Regions from separate parts of the Cupriavidus sp. C3SS-1 genome, predicted to be linked through region 3. Evidence: predicted binding sites of a transcription regulator. Region 3 holds the regulator's gene; each other region holds the start of a gene.
The links. The regulator sigma-54, encoded in region 3, starts transcription at its own class of promoters, with help from an activator protein. The targets are predictions, from matches to a motif close to TGGCANGNAANCTGCTTT.
Positions count from the first base shown of each region.

Region 1: a site for sigma-54 is predicted at 1,735-1,752, ahead of ACIGJC_RS02790 (pilin). Genes of this name have one in related genera too.
Region 2: a site for sigma-54 is predicted at 2,293-2,310, ahead of ACIGJC_RS26440 (isopenicillin N synthase family dioxygenase). Genes of this name have one in related genera too.

Region 1 covers NZ_CP172699.1:582,899-587,534, forward strand. The annotation lists gene sucD (succinate--CoA ligase subunit alpha) at 1-538, shown strand, start outside; gene ACIGJC_RS02785 (TerC family protein) at 809-1,504, shown strand; gene ACIGJC_RS02790 (pilin) at 1,823-2,320, shown strand; gene ACIGJC_RS02795 (PglL family O-oligosaccharyltransferase) at 2,415-4,220, shown strand; gene ACIGJC_RS02800 (YMGG-like glycine zipper-containing protein) at 4,225-4,636, opposite strand, start outside.
Region 2 covers NZ_CP172700.1:2,271,740-2,276,375, reverse strand. The annotation lists gene ACIGJC_RS26450 (ABC transporter ATP-binding protein) at 1-865, opposite strand, end outside; gene ACIGJC_RS26445 (ABC transporter substrate-binding protein) at 911-1,897, opposite strand; gene ACIGJC_RS26440 (isopenicillin N synthase family dioxygenase) at 2,527-3,525, shown strand; gene ACIGJC_RS26435 (trimeric intracellular cation channel family protein) at 4,094-4,636, opposite strand, start outside.
Region 3 covers NZ_CP172699.1:395,530-400,165, reverse strand. The annotation lists gene lptC (LPS export ABC transporter periplasmic protein LptC) at 1-239, shown strand, start outside; gene lptA (lipopolysaccharide transport periplasmic protein LptA) at 327-968, shown strand; gene lptB (LPS export ABC transporter ATP-binding protein) at 998-1,798, shown strand; gene ACIGJC_RS01895 (RNA polymerase factor sigma-54) at 1,898-3,376, shown strand; gene hpf (ribosome hibernation-promoting factor, HPF/YfiA family) at 3,426-3,779, shown strand; gene ACIGJC_RS01885 (PTS sugar transporter subunit IIA) at 4,156-4,611, shown strand.

The sequences.
Region 1 (4,636 bases), 190 kb from region 3:
GCGCCGCGAGAACAAGAAGACCCTGCTGCTGGGACCGAACTGCCCGGGCCTGATCACGCCGGACGAAATCAAGATCGGCATCATGCCGGGTCACATCCACCGCAAGGGCCGCATCGGCGTGGTGTCGCGCTCGGGCACGCTGACGTACGAAGCCGTGGGCCAGCTGACCGCGCTCGGCCTGGGCCAGTCGTCGGCTGTCGGTATCGGTGGCGACCCGATCAACGGCCTGAAGCACATCGACGTCATGAAGATGTTCAACGACGATCCGGAAACGGACGCCGTGGTCATGATCGGCGAGATCGGTGGCCCGGACGAAGCCAACGCGGCTTACTGGATCAAGGAAAACATGAAGAAGCCGGTGGTTGGCTTCATCGCTGGTGTCACCGCCCCTCCGGGCAAGCGCATGGGCCACGCCGGCGCGCTGATCTCGGGTGGTGCCGACACCGCCCAGGCCAAGCTGGAAATCATGGAAGCCTGCGGTATCACGGTGACCAAGAACCCGTCGGAAATGGCTCGCCTGCTGAAGGCCATGCTGTAAGTCACACATCCAGGCCCGGCGCGTCATGCGGCGCGCAAGGCCCTGTGTGGAACCGCTCCGGCCTGCCTGGAGCGGGATTGCCCCCGCCAAGTGCGGGGGCAATGTCATTGTGGCGAAGCGCTTCCTAGGGTATTTCCCGAGAAGTTTGCCCCTGACTTGAAATCGAATCGAAAGGTTCGCACGCTATACATGTCTGTTTTTTCAGACATCCGAACTGCCGCAATCGGGCGCGGTCGGACATATTAGATAGAAACCTCGAGGAGCAATGCCGTGGAACTGCTGTCTTCCACCACGTTCTGGATTGCGTTGGGATCGATCATCCTGACCAACATCGTCCTGTCCGGCGACAACGCGGTGGTTATCGCGCTCGCCTCGCGCAATCTGCCGCCTGCGCAACAGAAGAAGGCCATCTTCTGGGGTAGCGCCGCTGCCATCATCATGCGGGTGGTGTTGACCGTGGCAGCCGTCAAGCTGCTGAGCCTGCCGTACCTGAAGATCGTCGGCGCCGTGCTGCTGGTCTATATCGGCGTGCAACTGCTGACCGGCGAAGATGACGAAGACGGCCACGACGCCAAGGACAACATCTGGCAAGCCATTCGCACCATCCTGATCGCCGACCTCGTCATGTCCCTGGACAACGTGGTGGCCGTGGCTGCTGCCGCGCAGAAGGGCCCCGAAGGCAGCCAGCTGATGCTGCTGATCCTGGGCCTGGGCCTGTCGATCCCGCTGATCGTGTTCGGCAGCACGCTGCTGCTCAAGGTCATGGAGCGCTTCCCGATCATCATCGTGCTGGGTGCTGCGCTGCTGGGCTACCTGGCCGGTGAAATGCTGGTGAGCGATCCGGTCGATGCTGCCTGGTTCGAACTCAATGTGCCGCACGCCCACCTGGTGTTCGGCATTGCCGGGGCGCTCCTGGTGGTCGTGGTCGGCAAACTGATGAGCCGCCGCGCTGCACAGACGGCCTGACGAAGCGGGCGTGCTGAACGCCGCATAGCAAAGGGCAGCCCTGGTGGCTGCCCTTTCTGCTGATGGATGCCCGGAAATGCGGACTAACTTATGTGAGTTATCGCATATTTTGTCGGTGCGGCAGGAGACATTGGCAGACAACTGACAATTTTTGGTGCTAGGACATGGGTGCACGTTTGCCGGGTGACGAAATTTGTCGCCTGGCCCCCTGTTAGTGGGGTATCTATGCCTGGCACAGTACCTGCTCTATCCTCCCCGCACTTCACAAATCGAAGACGTGCAGTGCGACAACCTAAAATCTCTTCGAGGGGTCATCTCATGCAACGGGTACAACAAATCAAGAAGCTGGGCCGTCGGGTTCAGAAGGGCTTTACGCTGATCGAACTGATGATCGTTGTGGCGATTATTGGTATTTTGGCGGCGATTGCGATTCCGCAGTATCAGGATTACGTCACTAGGTCCAAATGGCAGACCAACATTTCCGACCTTGCAACGCTGAAGACGCTGATTGCCGAGTGCCTTCAGAACAATGCCGGTGACGGAACGGCGTGTCAAACTGCTGCCGCGCTGAACATTGCAGCCCTGCCGACGCCTACCTTCGCAACTGGTGCTGTTGCATTGACGGGTACTGCGGCCACGGCCGGTACCCCGCCGGTCCCTGGAAAGGTGAACGTAGCCTTCACGGGTTCGACCGCCGTGGGCAGCTTCGTCTATAACGCAGATTGGACACCGAACGCAGCGGGAACTGGCATTGTGTATACGAAGGCTGCCGCCGATACCATCCCCGCGAACATCATGCCCGCCACAAATCGCTAATTGCGGTCGATTACTCGATTGTCAGCGCCTTCGGGCGCTTTTTCTTTGCCTGTCCCTCAAGCTATCATCCGCCTTTTCCCCACCAAGGCGCCGCATGCCGCAGCCTAGGACCGCCGTTCCGGCGATCTTCCTTGTCCTCACAATTGCCTTCCCGCTCCTGGTTTCCCGGCACACTCTCCCGCTGGCCACTTTCTACGGCGAGTGGGCGGCAGCATCAGCATTCCTGCTGCTTGCCTGTGTGCTGCCGGTATCGACGTTCCGATCCTCGTCCGAGACGACCGATGCGCACATCCCCTGGATTGCAATCCTTCCGATTTGGCTGATTGCCCTTGGCGCAATCCAATCAGCCTCCGGCCTCACTGATCTGACGGGCAGCCGCTTCACGACGCAGCTCACACTGGCACTCGGCGCAACAGTCATGCTCGCGGCGTGGCGCTATGGCGCTTTGGCGTCGCCAGAGAAGCGTCGTGCCATAGCAGACGCTTTCGCCACCGCTTTCCTCCTAGCAGGCCTGCTCGGCACCCTCTTTCAGTGGGTCCAGCTATTCCATCTCGAATCCCAAACCTTCGGCCTAGTCTCCTCCTACTTCTATGACGACAACCGCCGCCTCTGGGGCAACGTCAACCAGCCCAATCACCAGGCCACCATCGACGGCATGGCATTGGTCGCCGCGACATGGCTAGCCTCGCGCGGTAAGCTGCGTTTCCCGATGTGGCTGGCAGCCGTGGTCCTGCTGGAAACCGGCATCGTGCTGTCAGGCTCACGCACCGGCGTCATTCACGTAGGCATCGCTGCGCTGTACGCCATCTTCGCCGCATGGCTTGCGCGCGGCGCTCGCCGCGATATCGATCCGATGCAGCGACCGGTCGGCCTTCTGGTTGCGGCCGTCGTCACGGTCGTCGTCCTGCTGGCGCTACAACCGACCATCAAGGCCGCCAGCCACGCCTTCGACTGGCGCCTGTTCGATACCGTCGCACAACTAAAGTCCGCGGACCAGACGTCCGCCCGCCGCGCACTCTGGACCCACGCCTGGGCCATGTTCCGCACCCACCCGTGGCTCGGCGTAGGCTGGGGCGAGTTCGGCTGGGCCCAGTTCCAGCTGTTGCCGCAAGTCGGCGTGAAGGTCGAGATGGCCCTGCATTCCCACAACGCGATACTCGACCTGCTGGCCAAGACTGGTATTGTCGGGACCGCTGGCGTGGCCATTGCGTTGGCGGGATGGTTGTGGCGCGTGGTGCGTGTCCGGCTGATCCAGGCGAATAACGACGAACGAGCGCAAACCGTCGTCGTCCTGACATGGCTGGCCATGCTGTGCGCGCATTCGATGCTCGAGTACCCGCTGCATTACCTGTACTTCTTCCTGCCGTTCTGCTTCATGCTAGGCTGGCTCGAGCCGCGCGGTTTCGGCCGATGGCACATGCCGCGCTGGCTGTCGCTAGGATTGCTTGCGGGATTCGCAGCGGTCAGCGCGATCGTGCTCGCTACGATGTGGCAGGACTACCGGCGTGCCGAGGCGCGCGAGTATGCCAGCCGCGAGCGTCGTGTCACGCTGCCGATGCCTGCTTACTGGTTCCGCCAGTATGCGTCAGCCGATGTCGCCGAGCGCGCCATCATCACGCCTGCCAATGCCGCACAACTGTTGCCTTCCCATATCGCCGCCGTGCATCTGCTGCCGACGCCGACGATGATTGCCCGCACCGCATGGTTGATGGCGCTGACGGGCGATCCCGCGCAAGGCCGCGCGTGGCTGGAGCGGCTACGCTACTACTACGTGGGGGATGAGGCGGCACAGTACGCCGCGCTCGACCAAGCCTGCGGCGAAGTCTCCGATACGGCGCGGCCGCGCGAATTCTGTCGATGGATCCGCCAGCAGGCGCAGCACATGCCCGAACCGGACTGACCGCTCAATACGACCCGCCGTACCCCGGTGGCGGAGGCGGCGGCGGATAGTAGTAAGACGGCGCTGGCCGCGCCACCGTTGCCATGTTGCCGTGGACCGGCACGCGGTGCCCGCTGGCATACATGCACTGAAGGTAGGCGCCATCATATTGTTGCTGCGTGCCGTAGCCCGAGTACTGCGCATTGCTCGCGCCGAATGCCGCACCGGTCAGCAAACCTACGCCGGCACCCACGGCTGCACCCTCGCCGCCGCCGAATGCCGCGCCCGCGGCGGCGCCCAGCGCGGTACCCACCACCGTGCTGCCGACCGCACTGGTATTCGCCGCCTGCGCGGAACTGACGCCACCCACCTGTCCGAATGCGTACTGGCGGCAGTTGCCGTCGTCAATCCGGAACTGGTCAAAGCTCTTGCCAGTA
Region 2 (4,636 bases), on a different replicon from region 3:
CCGGCGCACCGGTATTGGCCTGTGTCAGCAAAGCCGACAGTTGTGCGCAGTACTGCATGAAGGCCGGCGACACGCGGAAGGCATCGTCGCGCACGGCTGGGCCTTCGATCGGCACGTCAGCAATGACCCGACCCGGGCGAGCCGCCATGACGATCACGCGGCTCGACAGATAGACCGCCTCGTAGATGCTGTGCGTGACAAACACCACTGTCAGCCCGCGCTCGGCCCACAGTGCGCGCAGGTCGGCATCGAGCTTGTTGCGCGTAAACTCGTCCAGCGCGCCAAAGGGCTCATCCATCAGCAGAAGGTCGGGTTGTACGGCCAGAGCGCGCGCGATCGACACACGCATCTGCATGCCGCCGGACAATTCGCGCGGGTACGCCTTTCCGAAGTGACCGAGGCCAACGAGCGCGAGGGCGCGCCGTACGCGCTCGTCGGCCTCCGCGCGCGGCATGCGGGCCAGATCGAGCGGCAGGCGCGCGTTGTCCGCCACGCTCGCCCATGGCATCAACGTTGCCTCCTGGAACACCATCGCGAACGTACGCCCTGGCGTGCCGATTCCCGCGGCGAGCGCAGGGCGGCCCCACCAGCGCACATGGCCAGCCGACGGTTGTTCAAGTCCGGCAAACAACTTGAGCAGCGTGCTCTTGCCGCAGCCGGACGGCCCGAGCAGTGAGACGAACTCGCCCGGCTGGATGGCTAGCCTGACCCGCTCGAGGGCCACGGTGCCGTTCGGATACGTCTTCTCGACCTGGTTGGCGAACAACGCCGGGGCATCGGCGGCACGCACGCCATCCAGCGGCGGCTGGCTTCCACCCCCTTGCGGGACGGCAGCAGTGCGACTGCTACGAAAGACGAGCGACATGGCGGCCTCCCCAATAGAACACAGATTCAGCAAGCAATGCGGTCTTCATGGCATCACCTTCAGGTCCTTGACAAACTGCGTGGTGTAGGCGCGCTTCCAGTCCACATCGGCCTTGAGCAACCCTACCTCGACCATGAAATCACGCGTCTTACGCCAGCGCGCGTCGGTCATCACGCCGATGCCCTGCGTGGCGGCGTCTCCGCCGGTGATCATGCGGAACTGCTTGAGCTTCTCGAGGCCATAGGCGATCTGGTCGTCCTTCATGTTCGGGTTGTCACGCTTGATGAGCGCGTTGGCGGGCGCCGGGTCGGCCAGGTAGCTCTTCCAGCCTTCCATCGAGGCACGCACGAAACGGGTGACCAGGTCCGGCCTTTCCTTGACGGTCTTCTCCATCGTCACGATGGTGGTGCCGTAGGGCGGGTAGCCATCATCGGCAAACAGGAAGAAGCGCGACTTCACGCCCGCCTTGTCGGCGCTGAACAGTTCCGACGACGCGTAGGCCTGCTGCGCGGCATTGGGATCGGCAAAGAATGGCTGCAGGTTGAACGTGTAGACGCGCGACTGCGATTCATCGAGCTTGTACTTGCCTCGCAGCCACGGCCACCAGGTCGTGCGTCCGGAGGTGGAGACCAGGATGGTGCGTGTCTTCAGGTCCGCCAGGCTCTTCACGTCTTCATGCGTCATCATGCCTTGCGGATCGGTCTGCATCGAGGCGCCGACCGTGGTGACAGGCACACCCTGCTCGACACTCTTGAGTACCTGCAGGTCATAGCCCATGAGGAAGTCTGCCTGGCCGCTGGCCAGGATCTGCATGCCGTTGACTTGCGGCCCGCCCATGCGGATCTGCACATCGAGGCCGTATTTCCTGTAGAGGCCGGTGGCAACGGCCTGGTAGAAGCCGCCGTGTTCGGCCTGGGCGTACCAGGAGGTGAGGAAAATGACCTTGTCGAGTGCAAAGGCGCTGGCGGACCAGCAGGTGGCGGCAATGGCTGCCAACCCGAGCAGGCGGCGGAGCAAGAGGCGAGGTGTCATGGCGGGGCGTGGTTTGAGCTGTCGTTCAACACGCCTGCGGTCGCGCCATGATGAGAGCCCGAGCGGTTCCATGGATGCCGGGCATGCGTCATGAAGGCACGGCCTCGGCCCGGACTACCGGACGCAGGCGCGGCTTTCAAGAGCAATTTCCGGCTGTCGCGCCGATGATCCGAAAAGCCGTCCGGCTCCTGGCGCGACAGTGAACGCTTCTACTCTCGCCCGTACTTCCGCAACTTCCATGCCATCTGCGGCGGTGCGAGAGGCCTGTGCATGGTTGCCGCCCCGGCCATGTCGGCACGCCATCGCTGTGCACGACATGCACGTTGGCGGTGCATCGGGATTTCCACTGGTGCGTCCACCGCGCAATTCCCCCTCTCCTGACTGGCCTCACCGCCTGGCGTGGACTTTGCATTGTCGCTGGCGAGAGTAGAAGCGTTCACCAGTCGCGCATGTGGTGCCGGCTGGCCGGGAATTGCTCTTGAAGTCGGAACAGGTCGGGCCGCAACGGCTTGGCTTGCTTACCTTCGGAGCTTCAAGACTGCACTGCCCGGATCGACTGCTCATGCTTCCGCGCGTTGCCTGCCGCTCCGGGTCCGACTCCCATCGACCTTCTTTCGCACGGAGCACACATGACTACGCTGACCGCCTCTCCTCATACGCTGACCGAACTCGACAAGGAAGCCCGCATGGGCGGCCGGGGTTCCGAGACCCATGCGCGTGAAGTCCGCCGTATCGACCTTTCCGACTTCGAGGCGCGCCGCCCGGAGATCACCGAAGCGCTGTGGGCAGCCGCCACCGATGTCGGCTTCTTCCAGCTCGTCAACCACGGCATCGACCTGGCGCAGGTCCAGGGAGCGTTCGAGATGGCACAGCGCTTCTTCGCCCTGCCGGACGCCGTCAAGGCGCAGTACCCCTTGCAGCGGGCACTGAACAGCGGCTGGGAGAGCAAGGCGCAGGTGCGACCGTCCACGGGCACACACGACCAGAAGGAGTCGTACCAGATCACGCTGCCGCACATGGCGCCGCTGTGGCCGACCGAAGACGAGCTGCCGGCGTTTCGCGCTGTCATGCTGACGTTCGAGGCGCAATGCTGGCAGGTCGGCATGCGCGTGCTGTCTTGCTTTGCCGAGAAGCTCGGCTTCGCGCGCGACTTCTTCACCCGCGCGCACGACCCGTCCCGACCCACCTACCAGAGCACGCTGCGCCTGCTGCACTACTTCCCGAGCGATCCCTCGGTGCCATCTGGACTGTGGCGCGCCGGCGCGCATACGGATTTCGACTGCCTGACGCTACTGTTCCAGCGCGCGGGCCAGGGCGGCCTGCAACTGTGTCCGGGCAAGGAGATGGAGGGCCAGGAATGGACCAGCATCGAGCCGGCGGATGACATCATCACCTGCAATATCGGGGACATGCTGATGCGCTGGAGCGATGACCAGTTGCCCTCCAATTTCCACCGCGTGCGCAACCCGCAGCCGCACGAATACCAGGGCTCGCGCTACAGCGTGGCCTTTTTCTGCCAGGCCAACCGCGACGTGATGATCGAAAGCCCGTCCGGCAAATACGCGCCGATCAGCGCGGAAGACTATCTGCGCCAGCGTGTAGCCGCCAACTTCCAGGCGACGATGTAAGGATCCGGGCAGCCACTGACGCAGCCGGTTCAGATGGGTAACTTCAACGATCGCCCGCTGACTGGGATAGCCGTCGGGACGGCGCCTGCGGAAGTCACCGCCCGCCGTGCGCTGCCTTCCGCATTGCTTCCAATATTCTCAACTTCTGAGTAAGTGATTAGGCTTTGTACCGGGGGATCCGCCACGGAAGATCATCACTCGCTATGTCAAGCGACTGACGGCAACCAAAGCACGAGTGAGCTACCACGCCTAGGAACGTGGCGACGCGCGAGCAGCTCACCGGTTTCAAGCGGCGTATAGGCTAAGCCATGGCGCGGTTTGCCTGACCGAGATCCACGCCATGACATCGTCAAACTGTATCAACCCGGAGATATCCGATACGTCAATTTTGGCCTGCAACGGAAGATTAGAAGCATAGGAAAGCAAAGGTAAGAAGGGCGACTGGGGAGCGATATTGCGGCCCGACGCCGAACACATTCCTCTTGGACCGGCTCCGCAGGGCGTGGAGCGGCCCCATGCCGGTTGCATCATTTGCACCATCACGGGTGGCCCCACAGTCCTGCGCTTATCACTTGTCTGATCCGCTCCCACTGCCATCATGTCCGAGCGAGCGCGGTAGATTCCAGTTGTAGCGAAGGGAGAGGTAACGCAGCGCGAAGCACGCCATCAAGGCGGTCCAGGTTCGCCCACTGGACACCCATCCCAGGCGCTCGCCGGACACCTCGATGACGGCACCCACCAGAGCCGCCGACGCATAGACCTCGCGCCGAAGGATCATCGGCACCCGATTGAGTAGCACGTCACGCGCCACACCACCACCCACGGCGGTAACTACGCCGAGAATCACCGCCACCTCGGCGTTATGGCCGAAAATCAAGGCCTTCTGCGCGCCGGTCACTGCAAACAATCCGAGTCCCAGAGAATCGAACAAGGTCACCGGGTGTGCAAGGCGCACGACCAGCGCACGCGCAGCGAGCACCACCCATGACGCTGCCATAGCTACGGCGAGATAACGCCAATCGGTTAGTCCCGCGGGCGGCACGGCGCCGATGCACAGATCGCGCAGCACGCCTCCGCCGCAAGCGACCGCAAAGGCAATGGCGATGACACC
Region 3 (4,636 bases):
GGCAAAAGGGCGCCGATGCCGCGAAGGACCCGCTCATGACGGCCGCGTCGGAGTACTTCCAGGTCCTGGTCAATGACGACATCGTCAAGACCGACAAGGCCGTGAAGCTCACGCGCGGCCCGTCGGTCATGACCGCCAACGGGCTGATCTTCAACAACGTTACCCGCGAAGTACAATTGCTGGGCAACGTACGCGGCACCATCATCACCGGTGCGCCCACCCGGACTCCGGGATCCTGACAACAACAGCCGCCCGCGCCCGACCGGGCGGCACCGCGGACCTGAGCATCGCGCCCGACCTTCCGCTTTCCTGCGACCCTTGCCAACATGATTGCTTCCCTGACGACCCTGTCCCGCCGGCGCGCCGCCCCGCTGCTGCTGGCCGTGGCCACCGCGATTGCCGCGCTGGCGCCGCTGGGCGCCCATGCCGAACGCGCGGACCGGGACAAACCGCTGGTCCTGGAAGCCGACAACGCCAGCTACGACGACGTCAAGCAGATCTACACGCTGACCGGCAACGTGGTCCTGACCAAGGGCACCATGGTGCTGAAGTCGGATGCGGCCGAGATCCGCACCGACCCCCAGGGCTACCAGTACGCGGTGGCCACGGCCAAGGGCGGCAAGCAGGCCTATATCCGCCAGAAGCGTGAAGGCGTGGACGAGTACATGGACGGCTGGGGCGACCGCATCGAATACGACGGCAAGCAGGAACTGTCCAAGCTGATCGGCCACGCGCGCATGGCGCGGCTGCAGGGCGCCAAGCTGGTCGACGAGATCCGCGGCGCGGTCCTGACCTATGACAGCCGCAACGAGTTCTACACCGCCGCCGGCGGCGGCGACAACACGTCGGCCGGCAATCCGTCGGGACGCGTGCGCGCCGTGCTCTCGCCGCGCCAGGAGGCCAGCGGTGCGGCCGCCAGCCCGCCCCTCGACTTGAAGTCGGCACCCGCGCCGTCCAGCAAGCCCTGAATCACGCGCCCGAACGCATCACCGCCACCATGACCGATACCGCAATGCTCGCCCCCACGCCCGCTTCCGCCGCTCCCGACGCCCGTGCCGACAGCAGCACGATGGTCGTGCGCCACCTGAAGAAGCGCTACGGGTCTCGCACGGTGGTGAAGGACGTGTCGCTCGAGGTGAAGAGCGGCGAGGTGGTGGGCCTGCTCGGCCCCAATGGCGCGGGCAAGACCACGTCGTTCTACATGATCGTGGGCCTCGTCGCGCTGGACGAGGGCGATATCGTGCTCGACGGCCAGCACATAAGCGGCCTGGCCATCCACGAGCGCGCGCGCATGGGCCTGTCCTACCTGCCGCAGGAAGCGTCGGTGTTCCGCAAGCTCAATGTGGAAGAGAACATCCGCGCGGTGCTGGAGCTGCAGCTGGTCAACGGCAAGCCGCTGCCGAAGGCCGAGATCGACAGCCGCCTCGATACGCTGCTGGACGACCTGCAGATCGCCCACCTGCGCAACAACCCCGCGCTGTCGCTGTCGGGCGGCGAGCGCCGCCGCGTGGAAATCGCCCGCGCGCTGGCGTCCTCGCCGCGCTTCATCCTGCTTGATGAACCGTTCGCCGGCGTGGATCCGATCGCCGTCGGCGAAATCCAGCGCATCGTCAGCTTCCTGAAGGCACGCAACATCGGCGTGCTGATCACCGACCACAACGTGCGCGAGACGCTTGGCATCTGCGACCACGCGTACATCATCAGCGAAGGCACCGTACTCGCATCGGGCCAGCCCGACGAAATCATCGCCAACGAGTCGGTGCGCCGCGTCTACCTGGGCGAGAACTTCCGCATGTGAAGCCGGGGGCGGCAGGTGGGCTTGGCAGAGACGATCAGGCAGCATCAGCGATAGCAATTTCCGTTCCAACATCGGTTGGATGCGCATAGAATAGGTCGCATGAAACCGTCGCTACAGCTCCGTCTCTCCCAACATCTGGCACTCACGCCGCAACTGCAGCAGTCGATCCGGCTGCTGCAACTTTCTACGCTTGAGCTGCAGCAGGAAGTCGAGCAGGCCTTGACGGAAAACCCGCTGCTGGAGCGCGAAAACGACTGGATCGACAGCCCGCTGCGCGTGGCGGCCGATGGCTCGGTCAACCTGCAGAGCGCACCCGCGCCCGCACCGGCCGAACCGCAGGGCAACAGCGACGCGAACCCCAGCAGCCCGGGCAGCGAGGATGAGAGCTATAGCGACAGCGGTAGCGAGGATTACGGCAGCGACTGGAGCCTGGACGATTTCGCGCGGCGCCCGCAGGGCGAGGACGACGAGAAGACGCCCATGCAGCTGCGCGACGCCGAACCCACCTTGCGCGAACACCTGATGGAGCAGCTCGCGCCGCTGAAGATCTCGACTCGCGACAAGGGCCTGGCGATCTTCCTGATCGAATCGCTCGACGACGATGGCTACCTGAGCGCGTCGCTCGACGAGATCTGCTCTGAGTTGCCCGAGGAACTCGAATTCGAGGTCGACGAACTGCAGGCGATCCTCACGCTGCTGCAAAGCTTCGACCCGCCCGGCGTGGGCGCGCGCAATGCGGCCGAATGCCTGAGCCTGCAGCTGCGCCGGCTGCAGCATCCGCAGCGCGAACTGGCGCTCTCGATCGTCAACCATCACCTCGAACTGCTTGCCGTACGCGATTACACGCGCCTGAAAAAAGCACTGCAGGTGGATGAAGCGGCGCTCAAGGCCGCGCATGAACTGATCCGCTCGCTCGCGCCCTACCCAGGCCACGCATACAGCCGCCCCGAAGCGGACTTCGTGGTGCCTGACGTATTCGTGCGCAAAAGCGGCGGCGGCTGGATCGCGCAGCTCAATCCGGATGTGATGCCGCGCCTGCGCATCAACGACATGTACGCGCAGATCCTGCGCGGCGCCAAGGGTGAATCCGGTGCCGCGGGGCTGCAGCAAAAGCTGCAGGAAGCGCGCTGGCTGATCAAGAATATCCAGCAAAGGTTCGACACGATCCTGCGAGTTTCGCAGGCGATTGTCGAGCGTCAGAAGAACTTCTTCACGCACGGGGAAATCGCGATGCGCCCCTTGGTTTTGCGGGAGATTGCCGATACACTGGGATTACACGAGTCAACCATATCCCGGGTGACGACCAATAAATACATGGCAACGCCGATGGGTACTTTCGAACTGAAGTACTTTTTTGGCAGCCACGTTTCCACCGAAACCGGTGGGGCGGCTTCTTCAACGGCGATCCGCGCCTTGATCAAGCAACTTATAGGAGCCGAAGACCCGAGGAGTCCTCTTTCCGACAGCCGAATTGCCGAATTGCTGGGTGAACAAGGCTTCGTTGTCGCGCGCCGTACCGTCGCCAAGTATCGCGAAGCCCTGAAGATCCCTGCTGTCAATCTCCGCAAGACTTTGTAGCCGAGTTGCACCGCCTGCCTGGTGCAGCTCTTTCAGAAGGAGAAGCGCTATGAACTTCAAGATCAGTGGACACCACCTGGACATCACGCCTCCGCTGCGTGAGTACGTGGAAACGAAGCTGGAGCGTATCGTCAGGCATTTCGATCAAGTCATTGGCGTCAGCGTGCTACTCTCAGTCGACAATCACAAGGAAAAGGACAGGCGTCAGTACGCGGAAATCAATTTGCACCTTCGGGGCAAGGACATTTTTGTGGAAGCCCATCACGAAGACCTGTATGCGGCCATCGACGCACTCGTCGACAAGCTGGACCGCCAGGTGATTCGCTACAAGGATCGCGTGCAAGGCCACGACCGTGAAGCGGTCAAGTACCAGATGGCCGAGGCTCAACTACAGCAGCAATAATCAAGCCTGCCAGTCGCAAGGCTGGGCACTGAAAACAGGACTGATAAAGCAAGCCGCGCCATGTAGCGCGGCTTTTTTGCATCTGTAGCCCTGGCCTTGCGCGTGTCCTGGACACAAGTGTTCGCAACTGGCGCAGCACGGTGTATGCTCTCCAAGACATAGCGCGTAGCGACTCCGGCGCGAGCACCGTACCCAGGTGTGGCGGCGCCAGCACGGACCAGGCCATACAGGGCGCTGCATTGCACAAGAACAGGGGAGACGCTGCTCTATAATGGCCGAACGCTTGGTAAGCCATGGCGTGGCCGCAACCCGGCCCCACTTCGTTTCCGGGCTGAGCAGTCCGATCTGCCTGCTAACTGAAATCCTCGCATCGCCCATGAATCGTTTGGCCAAACTGCTGCCACCCGGCAACATCAATCTCGACGTCAGCGTCACCAGCAAGAAGCGTGTATTCGAGCAAGCCGGGCTCCTATTCGAGAACAACCATGGCGTGGCGCGGGCGACCGTGACCGACAACCTGTTCGCGCGCGAGTCCCTGGGTTCGACCGGTCTGGGCGCGGGCGTGGCCATTCCGCACGGGCGCATCAAGGGGCTGAAGCAACCGCTGGCTGCCTTCATGCGGCTGGCCGAGCCGATCCCGTTCGAATCGCCGGATGGCAAGCCCGTCTCGCTGCTGATCTTCCTGCTGGTGCCGGAACAGGCTACGCAGCAGCATCTCGAGATTCTTTCCGAAATCGCCCAATTGCTGTCGGATCGCGACATGCGCGAAGGCCTGGCAACCCTGGCCACGCCGGACGCGGTCCATGAACTTCTGACGCAGTGGCATCCCTGACCCCTCCCCTGGGCTGGCAACAGAC